Regions from separate parts of the Mesorhizobium sp. M0496 genome, predicted to be linked through region 3. Evidence: predicted binding sites of a transcription regulator. Region 3 holds the regulator's gene; each other region holds the start of a gene.

Region 1 (4,921 bases), on a different contig from region 3:
TGACCGCACCAAGCAGTCCTTCCTCGATGCCGTGGCGCTGGGCGCCTTCACCGTGCCCGGCGACGGTTCGCTGGATTTCGGCGCCATCGTGCAACGGTTCGCGGACCATGGCTACGAGGGCTGGTTCGTGGTCGAGGCCGAGCAGGACCCGAAGAAGAACCCGCCGCTCAGGATGGCGCAAGTCGGCTACAAGGAATTGATGCGCGTCATGACCGCCGCCGGCTACACGGTCGAGACGCAAGGCTTTCCCAATGTCTGATCAAGGGAGCCTGATGCGATGGGTTCCCGGCGAAGGCGATTGCTGTAGATTGGCCCAATGAAAGATTACGAACACCCCTTCTTCCGGCCTTTGTGGCGGCGTGTCGCCGTCGTCGCGGTCTGCATCATCTGGTCGATCATCGAGTTCGCCACAGGCACGCCGTTCTGGGGCGTCATCGCGCTTGGTTTCGCCGGCTACGCCGTCTGGCAATTTTTCTACCTCTACAAGCCGGTCGATGAGACCAAGGCCGAGGCCGAACCGAAGGAGTGACTGATCCCATGCGTTGGCGATTAGCTTGCGGCGCTTCTCGCTTCGTCATCCTGGGGCGGAGCAAGGAGCGAAGCGACGCAGCGCAGACCCCGGGATCCATGCCGCGACATCAAAACAGCCGCCGCGGTGCAGTATTCCGTCCCGCTGCGCTCTTGGACTGAGGTTACGGCATGGATCCTAGGGTCTTCGCGACGGAGCTTCGCTCCTGCTTCGCCCTAGGATGACGAAGTTGGGAGACTTCGGCCAATTCTCGAAGATTTGCGATAGGAGAGACAAAAATGTCGAAGCTGCTCGTCAAAGCCAATAAAGGCCATGGCCGGGTCGCCCATGTGACACCGCAAATCGCCGGCTGGACCTATGTCGGTTTCGACCTGCACCGACTGAAGCCCGGCGAGAGCGCGTCCGGAAAAACCGATGATCGCGAAGTCTGCCTGGTGTTCGTCACCGGCAAGGGCACGGCGTCCGCCGGCGGCAAGGATCTGGGCCTGCTTGGCGAGCGCATGTCGCCCTTCGAGGGCAAGCCGTGGTCGGTCTATGTGCCTGAAGGATCGGACTGGTCGGTGACGGCGGACACCGAACTGGAACTCGCGGTCTGCTCGGCGCCGGGCCTTGGCGGCGGTCTGCCGGTGCGGGTGATCACACCGGACGATCTCGGCCAGGAGGTGCGCGGCAAGGGCACCAACACGCGCTACGTCACCAACATATTGCCGGAGGGCAAGCCGGCCGATTCGCTGCTGGTGGTCGAGGTCATCACGCCCGGCGGCCATACGTCGAGCTATCCGCCGCACAAGCATGACCAGGACAATCTGCCCGACGAATCCTATCTCGAGGAAACCTACTATCACCGGCTCAACCCGCCGCAGGGCTTTGCCTTTCAGCGCGTCTACACCGACGCCGACAAGAATGGCCATCGCGCGCTCGACGAAGCGATGGCGATCGAGGATGGCGATGTCGTCCTGGTGCCCAAGGGCTATCATCCCTGCGCCGCCTGCCACGGCTACGATCTCTATTATCTCAACGTGATGGCCGGACCGAAGCGGACGTGGAAATTCCACAATGCGCCCGAGCACGAATGGCTGATGAAAGCCTGACAGGCCATTCTTGAAGACCCGGGGACTGGTCCAGCACGAAAAAATCGTCGGCTAATGACCCGGCCGCACCGTTTTGTTATCGGAAACGCTGCAAAGCTTCGTCAATCCGTCATGGAAATCACCTATGGCAGCGGAGCTGACAAGGACCTTCCATGCGCTACGCCATCTATTTCACCCCCCGGCAGGACGAGCCACTGGCGCGGATCGCTGCCAACTGGCTCGGCCGCGACCCGTTTGGCGCGGCGACAAGGCCGGTCGAGGCGGTGGCCGACCTGTCGGCGGCGGAAGTCGCTTTCCATACCGCTTCGGCGCGCCGCTATGGTTTCCACGCGACGCTGAAAGCCCCTTTCCGCCTGGCCGCCAGCGAGACGGAAGCCTCGCTGCGCACGGCCCTCGACCATTTCGCCGAGGCGACGGCGGTGGTGACCATCCCGCGCCTCGTCGTCAGCCAGATCGACAGCTTCTTCGCATTGGTGCCGGAAGGGCCGCTGCCTCTTCTCAACCGCTTCGCCGATGACGTGGTGCGCGATTTCGATCGCTTTCGCGCCCCGCTGACCGAATCCGAGATTGAGCGGCGCAGCCCGGATTCGCTGAAGCCAGCCGAGTTCCGCAATCTCTGCCAATGGGGCTACCCCTATGTCTTCGAAACCTTTCGCTTCCACATGACGCTGTCCGGCCGTGCGGCGTCACAGGAAAGCCCTCGTCTTCGACTAGCAATCGACAGCCTGTTTGCGCAGGTGCTGCAACAGCCGGTGCTGGTGGATGCGCTGACGCTGTTCGTCGAAACCGAACCGGGCGCACCGTTCATGGTGCTCTCGCATCACGCGCTCGGGCGCCGCCCGGCCAGAAAAACCGCCTGAACAACCAAGGACTGCCTGAAATGACCGCCGAAACTGTTCTCCACAACGCCCGCATCGTTCTTGCCGACGAGATCGTCGAGGGTTCGCTGGTGCTGCGCGACGGCTTTATCGCCGGTATCGATGCCGGCACCAGCCAAGCCAGCGGGAGCGTGGCCGGCGAGGATATGGGTGGCGACTACATCATTCCCGGGCTGGTCGAACTCCACACAGACCATCTCGAAGGCCACTACGCGCCACGGCCCAAGGTGCGCTGGAACCCCATCGCCGCCGTGCTCGCCCATGACGCGCAAGTGGCGACAGCCGGCATCACCACCGTGCTCGACGCCTTGCGAGTCGGCATGGACGAGGATGCCGACCTGACGTCGACCGACATCCGCAAGCTGGCCGATGCGATCGAGGACAGCGTGCAGCAGGATCGTCTGCGGGCCGACCATTTCATCCATCTGCGCTGCGAGGTTTCGGCGCCGGATTGCCTCAAGGCTTTCGCTAATTTCGACGGCGACGAGCGGGTCAAGCTGGCATCGCTGATGGATCATGCGCCCGGCCAGCGCCAGTTCGTCAACCTCGAAACCTATGCCTATTATTACCAGCGCAAGCTGAAGCTGACCGATCGCGACTTCAAACTGTTCTGCGAAAAGCGGATGGGGGAATCGGCGCGCAATTCCGTGCCGAACCGGGCAGTGATCGCCGCCGCCTGCCACGAGCGCGGGATCGTGCTGGCCAGCCATGACGACGCCACCCTTGGCCATGTCGGCGAAGCGATCGAACAGGGCGTGCGCGTCGCGGAGTTCCCGACCACGGAAGAAGCCGCCAGGGCTTCGAAAGAGGCCGGGCTCGGCGTGCTGATGGGTGCGCCCAACGTCATGCGCGGCGCCTCGCATTCGGGCAATGTCTCGGCCCGCACGCTGGCCAGCGACGGCCTGCTCGACATCCTGTCGTCCGACTACATTCCCTTCAGCCTGATCCAGTCGGCGTTCTTCCTCGGCGACGTCGTCGACGGCATTTCACTGCCGCAGGCGGTCGCCATGGTCTCAAAAAACCCGGCCGAGGCGATTGGCCTAACCGACCGCGGCGTCATCGAGCAGGGCCGCCGCGCCGACCTCGTGCGCGTGCGCGTCGACGACCATGTTCCGGTCGTACGCACCGTCTGGCGGCAGGGACGCCGGGTTGCATGATGGTGTCGGCGTTGATCGAGCGTGAATTGTCGGCCGAGATGTTTCCGATCCGTGACGGCGTCTTCGTCGCCGTCGTCGGTCCAAGCGGCGCCGGCAAGGACACGGTGATCGGCTATGCCCGCAGCCGCTTTGCCGACGAGACAAGGCTGGAGTTCGTCCGCCGCGTCATCACCAGGCCGAGCGATGCCGCCAGCGAGGATCACGACACGCTGGCCGACGCCGCCTTCGTCGAGGCCGAAGCCGACGGCGCCTTCGCCATTTCCTGGGAGGCGCATGGCTTGCGCTATGGCATCCCCGCCGATGTCGACTGGTCCGTCGCCAATGGCCGCGTTGCCGTGGCAAACGTTTCGCGCGCGATCATCCCGGTGCTGCGCGAGCGCTATGCCAATCTGGCGGTGGTCGAGATCACCGCCTCGCCCGACGTGCTGGCAGAGCGTCTGGCGATGCGCGGCCGCGAGTCACGCGGCGAAGTGCTGGCGCGACTGGCGCGCAGTGCCAATGTGAGCCTGTCGGGACCTGGCGTCACCTCGATCGACAACAGCGGCCCGCGCGAAGCCGCCGGCGAGCGCTTCGCCGACGTGCTACGCAAGGCGATGGCTTTTTCCGACATGTCGGGCTTGATCTAGGCTAGCCTTCAAGCGCGAAGGGCATGAACGAGACGGTGCCGGCGATGCTTTCGGTCGGGGCAAGCACGATGATGCCCTCGTCCGGATCGTTCCATCCGTCGCGGTGGAAGGCGCCGGAGGCATTGGTCTGCGGCTCGACGCAGAAATACGGTTTCGCAGGATCGGCATAAAGCATCAGGTGCTTGAACATCGGATCGGCCTTGATGCGCAGCCCGACGCCGCGTGTCGGGAAGCGGATCTCGGCCTCGCCGCTCCAGCCGCCATAATCATTGTTGCGCCAGCCGCCCGGCAGAGGCCGGCCATCGGCGAAGTCGAGTTCGGGGGCAAGCGTGATCGGATCGCCGGCAATGCCTTGCGGTTCTTCCAGATAGAACCGCGTGGCGTTGAACCGCAGCGTCACGTCCGGGTCGCGGTCGAACCAGGGATGCAGTCCGAACCCGAACGGCATCGAAACCGGCCCGGTGTTGGTGATCGTCATTCGGACCGCGAGGCTTTCATCGGAGGCTTCGAAAAATTGCGTCGCGCGATAGGAATAAGGCTCGGGACCGGCGGTAATTTCGAGCGACAATCCGGCCCTGTCGGCGGTCGCGTCGGTGACAGTCCAGGGATACTTCCAGCCACTGCCATGCACATTGATTGT
Region 2 (4,921 bases), on a different contig from region 3:
GCTCTTGCCGGCATCGAAGTATTTGTCCGGATTGCGCGAGGCGAGCCAGCGCACGGTCGAAAGATCGACCGCGGCAGCGTCGACACGCTTCGATTCCAGCGCCTGCAGCACGTTGGCCTGGGTGTCGATCTGCATCACCTGCGATTGCGGCAGAGCGATGTGCACGGAGGCTTCCGCATCGACGTTCTGCAGGATGGAAACACGCGTTGCCGAGCCTGCGGCAAGCAGCTTGTCGAAAGTCTTGTTCTCGGCGGTCGGAAGCGTCAGCAAGGCAACGCCTTCGACGTAGTATGGTCGGGAGAAGTTGATCAGCTGCGAGCGCTGCGCGCTCATGGTCATGAACTGGATGGTGATGTCGACCTTGTTGGTGGTCACGTTGGGGATGCGCTGTGCCGGATCCTGCATGACGAACTCGACCTTGGTCGGATCGTCGAAAAGGCCCTTGGCGAGAATGCGCCCCATGGTAATGTCCATGCCGACCAGTTCGCCGGCATCGTTCTCGAAGTGCCACGGTGCGTTGGTGCTGCCGGTGCCGACGATCAGCTTGCCGCGATCGAGCACGGTGCGCAGCAGGCTGTCGGATGCTGCCTGGGCCGCGGCCTTCCGGGCATCGACGGTTGCCAGCACGCCGGCCGTGGCCAGCCCTGCCATTCCCATTTTCAGAAAATCACGTCTTCCGGATGTGTCGTTCACGGCGACCTCCTTTCATGTTGTGTTCCCCTTGTACACAGGCAAGACACGCGTCGGTGATTTTGTCTCTTACAAGAGACGAGTGTATCCTGTACAAGACAGATATTAACACCGGGAATCGACAATGCAAGATGGCAATGCCTCCGTGATTTCAGCCGACGAGAAAATCTCGGGCTCCCGTGAAAAGGGGCTTAACCGGGTGCTCGAGATTCTGGAGTTTCTTCACACGACCCAGCGGGCGATCGGCATTGGCGACCTTGCCAAAGGGGTGAATGCACCCCGCTCGACGACCTACACGTTGGTGCGGTCGCTGGTCGATGCGGGCCTGCTGGAGATGGCAGGCGACGGCAATCGCGTCTATTTCGGCAAGAAGCTCTATCTCTATGGAATGGACTATGTGCGCGGCAACGACCTTCTGAGGCGAGGGCGCCAGGAGGTCGACAACCTGTCGCGCGAGACCGGCGAGACTTCAGAACTGTGCATGCTGCAAAGCGGTCGCTACACGATCGTCCACGCGAGCCCTGGCACCAGGCCTTTCCGGATCAGCTCCGCCACGGGCTTGCAGATACCGCTGCCCTGGACCGCTTCGGGGCGGCTGCTTCTGGCGGGACTGGAGAGGGCTGAGATCGAAGGCATGGTGTCCGACGACGATCTCGTGCTGCCCGACGGGCGCAAACTGCGGCTCGACGATTTTGTCAACGACATCGCAAAGGCACAAGTCGCAGGCTATTGCATCACCTCGGGCCTTGTCGATGCTTATACGAAGTGCCTTGCCGCGCCGGTCTTTTCAGCGCCCGGCAAGGTCGAGGCGACGATGTGCCTGGTGGTCCCCATCGATACGTCCGAGGAGCGGACCGGTGAGCTCATCGGCCTGCTGCGCAACCGCGCCGCGAAGCTTTCGATCGCCGGATAGCGCTCGAAAGCGTACGCGCCCTTCAGGCAATGATGTCGGGAATGATCTTGTCTTCCAGCGCCATCAGCCGGTCCTTGAGGAACAGCTTTTTCTTCTTCATGCGCTGAATCTGCAGTGGATCGCAGGCCATGGCGATCATGGCGTTGATGGCCGCATCGAAATCGGCGTGCTCCTGCTTCAGCCGGGAATATTCGAGCCGGATATCAGCCTGTTCCTGATCGGACATTATCTACCGTCTGCACGTCTGCGGCGCCCAAAAATGGGCCTGATTGGGCGGGGCCGGTGGGATTTTACAACCGGCGCGCAGCCCATATCACATTTCACATTGTCGTGGAATGCTACCACGGATCATTCGACATCGCTGCCGGAAGGTGACACACTGTCATCATGCCGTCACAGAAGCGAACCTGCGGTGGACGCGCCATGACGGCTGCAATCGAGGAAACCATGAAAGGGAGAACCAATCATGTCTCTTGCATCCCATCTTGATGAGTTGCAGCGGAAACACGGCGACATCGAACGTGAAATCGATGACGCGATGAACCATCCATCGGTCGATGACCTCGAAATCGTGAATCTCAAGCGACGCAAGTTGGCACTCAAGGACGAGATTGAAAAACTGAGAGGGAAACCGACCACGCATTGATGTCCTCCTGACATAGTCGCTTACCATCCGCGGCCTCTTTTTCCCGGCGGCACCTGCCGCCGGCGTGATGGGTTTTGATTTCCAGCACTGGCCATCAGCCTGAGCCGGACTTCCACCCGCTTTAATTTCCGCTCGGCTGTCACCAGATTTCGCCAGATCATCGATTGTTTCTGGTCCCTGGCGGCGGGCCGATTCCGGCCAGTGGCGACCTGTCGCCATTGACAAGCCATCTTTGCTCCTCCACCTCATGCCCGGACTTTAGCGCATCGGCCCGGAGCGCACTTTGTGCGTTCAAGTGGACGCATGGCGCTCCAAAGACAAAAGGCTGCCGGCATGACCGGATATTTTTCCTCTCCTTTCCCCCGCCGCACCTCGGTCGGCGTCGATGTCGGCGGCGTGGTCGTCGGCGGCGGCGCGCCCGTTGTCGTGCAGTCGATGACCAACACCGACACGGCCGATATCGACCAGACTGTTGCGCAAGTTGCAGCACTCCACCGTGCCGGCTCCGAGATCGTGCGCATCACCGTCGATCGCGACGAGAGTGCGGCCGCCGTGCCGCGCATTCATGAGCGGCTTCAGCGTCTCGGCATCAACGTGCCGCTGGTCGGCGATTTCCACTATATCGGCCACAAGCTTTTGGCGGACCATCCGGCCTGCGCCGAGGCGCTGGCCAAATATCGGATTAACCCCGGCAATGTCGGCTTCAAGGACAAGAAGGACCGGCAGTTCGCTGATATCGTCGAGATGGCGATCAGGTATGACAAGCCGGTGCGCATCGGTGTCAATTGGGGCTCGCTCGACCAGGAGCTTTTGACCCGGCTGATGGACGACAACCAGGACAAGGGTTTTCCGCTGACGGCGCAAGAGGTGATGCGCGAGGCGATCGTACAGTCGGCGATCCTGTCGGCCGAGATGGCGGAAGAGATCGGCCTTGGCCGCGAGAAAATCATCCTGTCGGCCAAGGTCAGCGGCGTGCAGGACCTGATCGCCGTCTATACCGAACTCGCCACCCGCTCCGACCATGCGCTGCATCTCGGCCTCACCGAAGCCGGCATGGGCTCGAAAGGCATCGTGGCTTCGTCGGCCGCGATGGGCATCCTGCTCCAGCAAGGCATTGGCGACACTATTCGCATTTCGCTGACGCCGGAGCCGAATGGCGACCGCACACGGGAGGTGCAGGTGTCGCAGGAATTGCTGCAGACCATGGGGTTCAGGCAGTTCGTGCCGATCGTTGCGGCTTGCCCCGGCTGTGGTCGCACGACCTCCACCGTGTTCCAGGAACTCGCCCAGAACATCCAGGCGGATCTGCGCAAGAACATGCCGGTGTGGCGCGAAAAATATCCCGGCGTCGAGAACCTCAAGGTCGCGGTGATGGGCTGCATCGTCAACGGTCCGGGCGAGTCCAAGCATGCCGACATCGGCATTTCGCTGCCCGGCACCGGCGAGACGCCGACGGCGCCTGTCTTCGTCGACGGCAAGAAGGCGGCGACGCTGCGCGGGCCGTCGATCGCGGCGGATTTCGAGAAAATGGTCGCCGACTATATCGAGCAACGGTTTGGTCGCGGCAAAGCCGCGGCCGAGTAGATCAGATGCAGCGTTTCCTCTGGGCGACGCTGATCCTGTTGTGCGGGCTGGGCTGGTCGACGCTGGTTCAGGCAGATCCGCCGCAATCCGCCAAGCAAAGGCTGATCGACAAGGTCTGCAACCTGATCCAGGCACATGCCGATCAGAATGGTCTGCCCAGGGATTTCTTCGCCCGGCTGATCTGGAAGGAAAGCCGGTTCGATCCCAACGCCGTCAGCCCGGTCGGCGCCGAAGGCATCGCCCAGTTCATGCCGGGCACCGCCAAGATGCGCGGGCTGGCCAATTCCTTCGACATCAACCAGGCGATCCCGGCGTCGGCTAGATATCTCGCCGAAATGAAAACCGGCTACGGCAATCTCGGGCTGGCGGCGGCCGCCTACAATGCCGGCGAAAGCCGGGTGTCGCGCTGGCTCAGTTCCGGCGGCTTCCTGCCGATGGAGACCGAGAGCTATGTCTTCGATATCATGGGCGAGCCGGCCGACAAGTTCACCGACCGGGCCTATGCCGGACAGATTGAGCCGCTCGACACAAAGTCGGATTTTGCCGTCGCCTGCCGCAGGCTGCCGGTGATCATGTCGCGGACCGTGGCGATGGCCTCGATCAACATAAAACCGTGGGGCATCCAGGTGGCCGGCAACTTCCGCCGCAGTGCCGCGATCAACCAGTGGCTCAGGGTAAGAAGCCGGTTCCCGGCCCTGCTCAGCGGACATGATCCGGTGGTCAGCCGGGTGCGCACGCCAATCGGCCGGCGCGGCATCTACGCAGTCCGGATCGGGGTCGACGACCGCGCCGATGCCAACGTCATCTGCCAGAAATTGCAAAGCATCGGCGGGGCGTGCGTGGTGGTGCGCAACCGGTAATTTGGTCCGCTGCCGACAGGGTGTTTGTCCGAGAGACATTTGAAGGCGACCGCCAGCCCGTCGCATCCAGCAAAGATTTCAGCTATAGCGGCGGCCATCATTTAGCCGCGGGCCCCGCCTCCGGCGAGCGGCACGGGCGTTATATGTTTGACGGCTACATTCTCTGCGGCACGCCGAGGACCGGCAGCACTTTGCTGTGCAAGCTCCTGGCGTCCACGAAGACGGCCG
Region 3 (4,921 bases):
AGGAATGGCAGCAACTGGCCTGGACCGGCGCACTCATCATCACATTGACGGTTCTCGCGCTCAGCATCGTTGCTCGCAGCCTGACCGGACGCAGAGAGGACAAATGAGCCAGATGTTGTCTCCAGACATGACGATCGCCGCCGAGGCCACCGCCAAGGCCAAGATCGAGGTCAAGAACCTCAACTTCTACTACGGCCAGTCGAAGGCGCTGAAGGACATCACGCTGTCCTTGCCGGAGCGCAGCGTCACCGCTTTCATCGGGCCTTCGGGCTGCGGGAAGTCGACGCTGCTGCGCGTCTTCAACCGCATCTACGAGCTCTATCCCAAGCAGACCGCCGAAGGTCAGGTGCTGCTCGACGGCCAGAACGTTCTCGACCGCTCGCAGGATCTCAACCTTTTGCGGACCAAGATCGGCATGGTGTTCCAGAAACCGACACCATTTCCGATGTCGATCTATGAAAACATCGCTTTCGGCGTCAGGCTCTATGAGAAGCTCAGCAAGTCCGAGATGGACGGTCGCGTCGAGCAGGCGCTGAAGCGGGCAGCACTCTGGACCGAGGTCAAGGACAAGCTCAACGCCAGCGGCCTCAGCCTCTCCGGCGGCCAGCAGCAGCGGCTCTGCATCGCCCGTACCGTGGCGGTGAAGCCGGAAGTCATCCTGCTCGACGAGCCGGCCTCGGCGCTCGATCCGCTGTCGACCGCCAAGATCGAGGAGCTGATCGACGAGTTGCAAGCCGACTACACGATCGTCATCGTCACCCACAACATGCAGCAGGCGGCGCGCGTGTCGAAGCAGACGGCCTTCATGTATCTGGGCGAGCTGGTCGAGTTCGACCGCACCGAGAAGATCTTCACGTCGCCCCGCGAGAAGCGCACGCAGGATTATATCACCGGCCGATTCGGCTGAGTTCAGGCATACGAGGGACAGGATCATGAGCGAACACACAGTCGCTTCTTTCGACGAGGATCTCGGTCAGATCAGCAGGCTCATCAGCGACATGGGCGATCTCGCCAGCTCGATGGTCGGCGGTGCGACCAAGGCGCTTTTGAATTCCGACAACGCGCTGGCACAGCGTGTCGTCTCCGACGACGCCATCATGGATGCGCGTCAGCGCGAGCTCGACGATCGCGCCATCACGTTGATCGCCAAGCGGCAGCCGATGGCCGACGATCTGCGCCATGTCGTCGGTTCGATCCGCATGGCCGGCGATCTCGAACGCATCGGCGACCTTGCCAAAAACATCGCCAAGCGCGTCGGCACTGTCGGCCTCAGCGTTACGCCGCGCGACCTTTCGCACTCGATCGATGGAATGGCGCAACTGGTGTTGATCCAGGTGCAGGGCGTCATCGAGGAATATGCTGCCCGCGACGCCGAGGCGTTGGCAAAACTACGCGCCGACGACGAGCGCATCGATGTCAAGTACACGTCGGTGTTCCGCGAACTGCTGACCTACATGATGGAAGATCCCCGCAACATCACGGCGTGCACGCATCTGTTGTTCTGCGCCAAGAACCTCGAGCGCATCGGCGACCACGTGACCAACATCGCCGAAAATGCCTATTATGTTTTGACCGGTACGCAGCTGCCCGCCAATCGTCCGAAGCAGGACGAGACGGCAATGTCCGCGCCGGCGGCATGATGACAGGGGTGACCAGCCGATGATCGCGCCACGCATCATGGTGGTGGAGGACGAGGAGCCGCTAGGCGTGCTGCTCCGCTATAATCTGGAGTCCGAAGGTTACCAGGTCGAGGTGGTGACGCGCGGCGACGAGGCCGAGATCCGGCTGCAGGAGAACGTTCCCGACCTTCTGGTGCTCGACTGGATGGTGCCGGCGGTTTCCGGCATCGAACTCTGCCGGCGCCTGCGAATGCGTTCCGAGACCGAGCGGCTGCCGATCATCATGCTGACCGCGCGCGGCGAGGAGAGCGACCGCGTGCGCGGCCTCTCGACCGGCGCCGACGATTATCTGGTCAAGCCGTTCTCGACACCGGAGTTCATGGCCAGGGTCAAGGCGCTGTTGCGCCGCGCCAAGCCGGAAGTGCTGTCCAGCGTGCTCAAGGTCGGCGACATCGTGCTCGATCGTGAATCGCACCGGGTCTATCGCAAGAAGAGCGAGATTCGGCTCGGACCGACCGAATTCCGCCTGCTCGAATTCATGATGCGCCATCCCGGCCGCGTGTTCTCGCGCAGCCAGCTGCTCGACAATGTCTGGGGCGAGACGATCTACATCGACGAGCGCACGGTCGACGTGCATGTCGGCCGACTGCGCAAGGCGGTCAACAATGGCCGCATGCCCGATGTCATCCGGACCATTCGTGGGGCAGGCTACGCGATTAGGGAAGACTAAAGCGCGTCGCGGTTGAACGGATTCAGGCGACGCGCTTTAGGTGTTTGTTTTTTATGCATGTCGTTTTCCCAAAACCGAGGTCGCTTTTGGGCGACATGCATTAGGTGCCTGTTCCGTCCCGATAGATCGTGACCAGGAAAACTCGATTAGCAGGCGGTCGCCAACGGCCGCGAAGGCTGGAATGTTGCATTCGTCTCATCGATGGGGAGCGAGCACGTGACGCCAGGAGCGGTCATCCCCATCAGTTTTCGAATGACCGCATTTGGGCTAAAGCGACAGGCAGCTTCTGGCGTTCTCCGATCTCCCAAACTCTCTATGTGCCCCGGCTGGCGGCAGGAAGCACGGCCAGCGACACGCATTAGTCGGTCACATCGCCATCTTGCCCGCAGACTCCGACCAACAAGCCGCGCACTCAAGAATTAATTTGAGTTAATTTATATATAGGATGTGTATTTTGCATAAATACACAATTTTATTAAATTTACTTCAACCTACAGCAGGTTCTCTGCTCTTTATTCATTGTGTGTACTCCGAATATTCAATACGATCTCGGATCGAATGACGATTCCGTGGAACGATCTCGTTCTTTGCAACGTTGCTTTGAAAGCGGTCGCCGGACTTTGCGCCGAATGATTTGACCAGGTCGGACACCATGAGGAAGGATTTCTGATGAGCACGGTCTTAAACGCCAAAGGCATCCCCCTTCCCTACACCGGCGCTTCCACTCATTGGTTCTCGGCCACCGGGTCCGGGCCAGAACTGCATGGCACCTCCGGCAACGACTCCTTCTGGGGAGACACCGGCGTCAATGTCACGATCTACGGTGGCGCCGGCGACGACTACTATCACCTCTATTCCACCAACAATAAGGTGGTTGAAGATCCCGGGGCAGGGATCGACACGATCGACACATGGATGAGCTACAAGCTCCCCGACAATTTCGAGAACCTCGTCGTTACCGGCGCCAATCGATATGCGTTCGGAAATGCGTTGGACAACATCATCAAGGGCGGATCGGGTCATCAGACGCTGGATGGCGGCAAGGGAAATGATGTCCTGATCGGTGGTGACGGCGCCGATACTTTCGCCATCTCCAAAGGAAATGGAAGTGATCTTATCTTCGATTTCGGTGCGACCGATGCGGTCCGCCTTAACGGGTATGACTTCACTTCGTTCGATGCCGTCCGTTCACAGATGGTCCAGGTGGAATCGAACGTGATGCTGAACCTCGGATCCGACGAGATCCTGGTGTTCAAGAATACGACCATCGACAAGTTGCAGCCCACCCAGTTCGAACTTCCGATCGACAAGTCCGGCATGACTTTGTCCTTCTCCGACGATTTCAACACGCTGAGCCTTCGGGACGGGCAGGACGGCACCTGGAATTCCAATTTCTGGTGGGGAGCGCCGAACGGCAGCACGTTGAGCAGCAATGGCGAGTTGCAGTGGTATATCGACGCCAATTATGGCCCGACGAGTTCCGTCCACCCGTTCAGCGTTGAAAACGGCGTCCTCACCATCACCGCCGCGCAGGCGCCGGAGGACATCAAGCCTCTGATCAACAACTACGAATACACCTCGGGGATACTGACGACCCACGACACCTTCGCGCAAACCTACGGCTATTTCGAAATGCGGGCGGACCTGCCCGAAACGGCCGGAGCCTGGCCGGCCTTCTGGCTGCTTCCTGAAGACGGCTCGTGGCCGCCGGAGCTGGACGTTGTCGAAACGCGCGGCCAGGACCCGAACACGCTCTACATGACGGCGCATACCAATGAGACGGGAGCGCACACCAAGGTTTCGTCCACGGTGAACGTTGCGGACACCGACGGTTTCCACACCTATGGCTTGCTCTGGACGAAGGATGAGCTCGTCTGGACCTACGATGGTGTTAAGGTCGCTCAAGCGGCGACGCCCGCCGACATGCACGATCCCATGTATATGCTGGCCGATCTCGCGGTGGGCGGCATTGCTGGCCAGCCTCCTGACCATCTGGCTACGCCGGCGGAGATGAAGATCGACTACATCCGCGCCTATACGCTGGACGACCTGCAGCACCACCCCTTGGACATCGCCGGCGACCATTCGGTCTAAGCGACGCCCTCATGTTGGGGCCATGAGCCGTTAGGAGCGCGGGAATGATTGCACAGTCTGGTCTGCGGGCAGTCTTGAGGCGCGCCATCGCCGATGTCGGTGTTTTCTCGTTCCTCATCAACATCCTGCTATTGGTGATCCCCCTCTATCTCTTGCAGGTTTATGATCGCGTCCTGCCTTCCTCCAGCGTCGAGACGCTTCTTTACCTCTCTGCTATCGCGGTTCTCGCGCTCGCCTTTCTCGGCCTCCTCGATGCGGTCCGCTCCGTTTACACGCAGCGCGTTGCAGCCACTGTCGATAACAGACTGGGCGCGAGGACATTCGCCGTCTCGCTTGAGGCTAAGTACGCCGGCGGAGCAGCCCTGAATCCACTGCGAGACCTTGCCTCGGTATGCGCATTCATCAGGTCACGCGGCGCGGCGGTCTTGTTCGACCTGCCGTTTGCTCCGTTCTTCCTCGCCCTGTTGTACCTCATCCA
Region 4 (4,921 bases), on a different contig from region 3:
CTGGCCGATCATGGGCTGAAAGGCATGGTGGTTTGGGCGCTGGAAGACAACCAGAACGCGCTTGCCTTCTATGCCGGCGCCGGCGGCCGCGATGTCGCCGAGGGCGTCGAGATCTTCGAGCAGAAGGCGCTGAAGAAGGTCGCTTTCGTCTGGGAATGACAGCCCGGCTTTTCGGCCGCCGCGTCTTATCACACCCAGCACCATTCGCCGCATTGCACCATGGCGCGCCGCCCGCTATCGATCTCTCATCAAAAGAGGGACAAAGCCATGCGCATTGAAGCCATAGCCATCGGAAAGAATCCGCCGGAGGACATCAACGTCATCATCGAGGTGCCGATCGGCGGTGAGCCGATCAAGTACGAGATGGACAAGGAGGCCGGCACACTGTTCGTCGACCGCTTCCTGCACACCTCGATGCGCTACCCCGGCAATTACGGCTTCGTGCCGCATACGCTGTCGGGTGACGGCGATCCGATCGACGTGCTGGTCTGCAACACGCGCGCGCTGGTGCCCGGCTGCGTCATCAACGTCAGGCCGATCGGCGTGCTGGTGATGGAAGACAATGCCGGCCAGGACGAGAAGGTGATCGCCGTGCCGTCACCAAAACTGACGCTGCGCTACGAAAACGTCACCGAATACACCCATCTGCCCGATATCACGCGCCAGCAGGTGCAGCACTTCTTCGAGCACTACAAGGATCTCGAGCCCGGCAAATGGGTCAAGATCGAAGGCTGGCACGATTCCAAATATGCCAAGAAGATGATCGTCGACGCCATCGAGCGGGCGAAGAAGAGCAAGTAGCCCGACCGGTCAGTTGTCGACCCGGCCGAAAGCCGGCACCTTGCCGATGACGGTGTGCCTGTCCTTGCCGCAGGCGAAGGTTCGCGCCTTGTCGTCGGCAAGCTTGCGCGCCTGGTCGTTGGCGGCGGGATTGCCGGTGGCCAGCACCAGGCCGACCGTGCAGCCGTCGCGGGCGCCCATCTGGCCGACCTTGGCGACGAGCAGCACGTCGGTCGGCTTTTTTTCGTCGTCCGGGTTGCTGATCGAGCGGCGGTGGATGGCGGCAAAGGGCACCGCCGTCTCGCCCTTGGTCTCGATGCGCCATTCGATCTTGGCTCCGGATGAATTGAAACCGGAAAAGCTTTCCCAGACCGTTGTCATGTCGCCGCCGGGCGGAAAACCGTAAAACAGCGATTCACGGGCATCGTCATAGGCGATCAGCACGGGATAGCCGCGATAACCCGAACAGGCGAGTTCGGCCCAGTCGCCGTCGCCTTCTTCGGCCTGCGCATAGGTCACGCAATCCTTCTTCGAGTCGAGATCGGTATAGGCGCTTGCAATGCCGTCGGCGTGTGCAGCCTGGCAGAAGCCGGCGAGGGTGAGCGAAATCAGCAGGCTACGCATCGCGGGACATCTCCGTTGGAGGCTGTCCTAGCGTATCGCCTGCCGCTATTTCTTCAAGCTGGCTTCGATCAACAGATCGGCGTTGCGGGCGACCGCTTGCGCCGGGCCGCCAAGCCCGAACAGCTGGCCGCTGATATAGGCGCCTTCGATCAGGAGCAGCAGGCCGTCGCCGAGCGTGTCAGGGTCTTGCGCACCCATCGCAACCGCCATGGCGCGCAGGCGGCGGCGCAATTCCTGCTTGTTGGCCTCGCTGACGACGCGGGCCGGATGGCTGTGGTCGGGATATTCGACCGCTGCGTTGGTCATGCCGCAGCCGCGATAGTCCGCCACTTGCGTGCGCTTGCCGATACGGGTCAGGAAAGCCTTGATCTGCGCGCGCGGGTCGCCGGGATGAGCGGCGACCGCCTCATCGAAACGCTCCCAGTATTCAAGATCGTATTGCCTGAGATAGGAAGCGGCCAACTCATCCTTGGACGGAAAGCTACGATAGAGGCTGGGCTTGGTGACACCGGCGCGTTTGACGATCTCGTCGACGCCGATCGCCCTGATGCCGCGCCGGTAGAACAAATCATAGGCCACATCGAGGATCTTCTTGGCGGCCTTCGGCGGCGCCGATGCATGACCACGCCTGATGGTCAGATCAATATTTTTGTCCGTTGGCATCGTGTGACTCGATTGACAATGTTACCGATCGGTACGATACAGGTTCCCACCCTGCAACGTACCGGTCAGTAACATGATAACTCAATCCCGTCCCTTTGGCCAGCGCTACGCCTTCGTCGTGGTTGGCGTCATCTTCCTCTGCCTGCTGGTCGCGGCCGGCCTGCGGTCCGCGCCCGCGGTCATGATGCTGCCGCTGGAGAACAGTTTCGGCTGGCGGCGCGACGTCATCTCGCTGGCCGCCGGTGTCGGCATCCTGCTCTACGGTCTCACCGGTCCATTTGCCGCAGCCCTGATGGAGCGCGTCGGGCTGCGTCGCACGCTGCTCGCCTCGCTGGTGGTGATGTCGGGCTCAACCGCGCTCAGCCTGCTGATGACCAAGCCCTGGCATCTGTTCATCACCTGGGGCGTGTTCTCGGGCATTGGTTCCGGCGCTGTCGCCAGCGTGCTCGGCGCCACCATCGTCAATCGCTGGTTCAAGACCAATCGCGGCCTTGTCATGGGATTGATGTCGGCCTCAAGCGCCTCTGGCATGCTGGTGTTCCTGCCGATGATCGCTGCTCTGGCGCAGTCCGGTGGCTGGCAGCCGGTCGTCATAGCGGTCGCGATCGCCACCGCGGCTCTGATACCGCTGGTCTGGCTGCTGGTGCCGGAGCGTCCGGCTTCGATCGGCATGGTGCGCTACGGCGCCGAGGCCGACGACGTGCCGCCGACATCGCCTGCGTCGCAAGGCAATTTCCTCGCGCATACGCTCAACACGCTGCGCCGTGCCGCCGGCACAAGGGTGTTCTGGTACCTGTTCGCCACCTTCTTCGTCTGCGGCTTCACCACCAACGGTCTGGTCGGTACCCATCTGATCGCCTTCTGCGGCGACATGGGCATCGGCGAGGTTCAGGCCGCCGGCCTGCTGTCGATGATGGGCATTTTCGACCTGATCGGTACGACGCTGTCGGGCTGGCTCACCGACCGCTACGATCCGCGCAAGCTGCTTGGCGTCTATTACGGCATTCGCGGCCTGTCGCTGATCTATCTGCCCTATTCCGGCTTCTCGGCGACCAGCCTGATCATCTTCGCCGTGCTCTACGGCCTCGACTGGATCGCCACCGTGCCGCCGACGCTGAGGCTCGCCAATGAGGCGTTCGGCGACCGCAGCGGACCGATCGTGTTCGGCTGGATCGTCGCCGGTCACCAGATCGGCGCGGCCACCGCCGCCGCTTTCGGCGGCACCATGCGCGAGTTGCAGGGCAATTACGAACTGGCCTTCCTGATTGCCGGCATGACGGCGATTGCCGCCGCCTGTATCTCGCTGCTGATCAACACCAGCCGGCCGGCTTTCGATCCGGAGCCGCAGGCGGCGTAGCTGCGACGGCGGAGCGCTAATCTCCCCCCTTGAGAGGGAGATGGCCGCGAAGCGGCCAGAGGAGGTCGGTCCGACCGGGCTCGGCCTCCTGGTGCAGATGGAGGTCGGCGCTCCATGCGAGGCGACCCCTCTGTCGCCTTCGGCGACATCTCCCCCTCAAGGGGGGAGATCACCCTGTTCACTGTTATCAAACCTTCATCATCCCGAGATGCGCCTGAAACATTGACGCTGGACCTTGGTGGCACCGTTCAAGCCACCCAGGAGACAGCCATGAACAAGCTCTCGATGACCCGCCGCGCCTTCGTCACGTCCGCCAGCGCCGTTGGCCTGGCCGGGGTCTCGAGCTTGGCGCTGCCATACTATTCGCGCGCCAATCAGCGGCCAGCCTTCACCCATGGCGTCCAGTCGGGCGATGTCGACGCCACTAGCGGCATGGTGTGGACGCGCACCGACCGCCCGTCGCGCGTCATGTTCGAAGTGTCGTCGACGGAGAATTTCGCCAATGCGACGCGCCTGGCGCCGCTCGATACGTCGCCGGCCAGCGACTACACCGTCAAGCGGCTGCTTACCGACCTCGCTTCCGATCAGGACATCTTCTACCGCATGACATCAGCCGATCTCGCCGACATCAACGCCGTTTCCGAGCCGATCATCGGCCGCTTCAGGACGGCGCCGGCCTCGAAGCGCGACATCCGATTTGCCTGGTCGGGCGACACCGCCGGCCAGGGCTGGGGCATCGACGAGACCGGCATGAAGACCTACGCCACGATCGGCAAGCATACGCCCGACTTCTTCCTGCATTCAGGCGACACCATCTACGCCGACGGCGCCATGAAGGACGAGGTCGACCTGCCCGGCGGCGGCAAGTGGAAGAACGTCGTGCTGATCGACGGCAAGCGCAAGGTCGCCGAGACATTGGACGAGTACCGGGACCAGTGGAAATACAACATGATGGACAGGAACGTGCTCGGCCTGAGTGCCATCTGCCCGACCTTCTACCAGTGGGACGACCACGAAGTGCTCAACAATTGGTCGGATTCGAAGGATCTCAGCGCCGACAATCGCTACACGGAGAAATCCATCCACGTGCTGGCGGCCCGTGCGGCGCGCGCCTTCCATGAAATGACGACGATCCGCTACGAACCGTCCGAGCCCGGCCGCGTCTATCGCAAGATCGCCTACGGGCCGCTGCTCGACGTGTTCTTCCTCGACATGCGGTCCTATCGCGGCCCCAATGGTCCGGACATGCAGGATGAGATGACGCCGCAATCGCGCATTCTCGGCGAACAGCAGACGAAATGGCTGAAGCGCGAACTGGCAAATTCGAAGGCGACCTGGAAAATCATCGCTGCCGACATGCCGCTCGGCCTGGTCGTCTGGGACGACGGCGCCAAGAAAGTTGGCGCCGAGGCAGTCAGCAATGGCGATAATGGCTTGCCAAAGGGACGCGAACTTGAGATCGCCGACCTGCTGCGCTTCATCAAGAATGCCGGCATC

What was found. The regulator PhoB, encoded in region 3, activates phosphate uptake and scavenging genes when phosphate is short. The targets are predictions, from matches to a motif close to TGTCATNNANCTGTCAT.
Region 1: the regulator PhoB is predicted to act here: its motif matches at 1,717-1,733, upstream of NKI73_RS14125 (DUF1045 domain-containing protein).
Region 2: the regulator PhoB is predicted to act here: its motif matches at 1,984-2,000, upstream of NKI73_RS20970 (YdcH family protein).
Region 4: the regulator PhoB is predicted to act here: its motif matches at 3,607-3,623, upstream of NKI73_RS21665 (alkaline phosphatase D family protein).

Annotation. Positions count from the first base shown of each region.
Region 1 is NZ_JAMYRC010000013.1:52,971-57,891, reverse strand. It holds gene iolE (myo-inosose-2 dehydratase) at 1-259, shown strand, start outside; gene NKI73_RS14135 (DUF3329 domain-containing protein) at 317-529, shown strand; gene iolB (5-deoxy-glucuronate isomerase) at 808-1,620, shown strand; gene NKI73_RS14125 (DUF1045 domain-containing protein) at 1,773-2,480, shown strand; gene NKI73_RS14120 (alpha-D-ribose 1-methylphosphonate 5-triphosphate diphosphatase) at 2,501-3,655, shown strand; gene phnN (phosphonate metabolism protein/1,5-bisphosphokinase (PRPP-forming) PhnN) at 3,652-4,281, shown strand; gene NKI73_RS14110 (aldose 1-epimerase) at 4,283-4,921, opposite strand, start outside.
Region 2 is NZ_JAMYRC010000026.1:31,531-36,451, reverse strand. It holds gene NKI73_RS20985 (transporter substrate-binding protein) at 1-693, opposite strand, end outside; gene NKI73_RS20980 (IclR family transcriptional regulator) at 815-1,603, shown strand; gene NKI73_RS20975 (YdcH family protein) at 1,626-1,829, opposite strand; gene NKI73_RS20970 (YdcH family protein) at 2,070-2,249, shown strand; gene ispG (flavodoxin-dependent (E)-4-hydroxy-3-methylbut-2-enyl-diphosphate synthase) at 2,583-3,833, shown strand; gene NKI73_RS20960 (transglycosylase SLT domain-containing protein) at 3,839-4,693, shown strand; gene NKI73_RS20955 (Stf0 family sulfotransferase) at 4,669-4,921, shown strand, end outside.
Region 3 is NZ_JAMYRC010000034.1:57,740-62,660, reverse strand. It holds gene pstA (phosphate ABC transporter permease PstA) at 1-107, shown strand, start outside; gene pstB (phosphate ABC transporter ATP-binding protein PstB) at 104-907, shown strand; gene phoU (phosphate signaling complex protein PhoU) at 933-1,640, shown strand; gene phoB (phosphate regulon transcriptional regulator PhoB) at 1,660-2,349, shown strand; gene eglC (endo-1,3-1,4-beta-glycanase EglC) at 3,019-4,443, shown strand; gene NKI73_RS24640 (type I secretion system permease/ATPase) at 4,488-4,921, shown strand, end outside.
Region 4 is NZ_JAMYRC010000027.1:88,656-93,576, reverse strand. It holds gene NKI73_RS21690 (GNAT family N-acetyltransferase) at 1-159, shown strand, start outside; gene ppa (inorganic diphosphatase) at 268-801, shown strand; gene NKI73_RS21680 (hypothetical protein) at 811-1,404, opposite strand; gene NKI73_RS21675 (TetR/AcrR family transcriptional regulator) at 1,450-2,067, opposite strand; gene NKI73_RS21670 (MFS transporter) at 2,141-3,424, shown strand; gene NKI73_RS21665 (alkaline phosphatase D family protein) at 3,695-4,921, shown strand, end outside.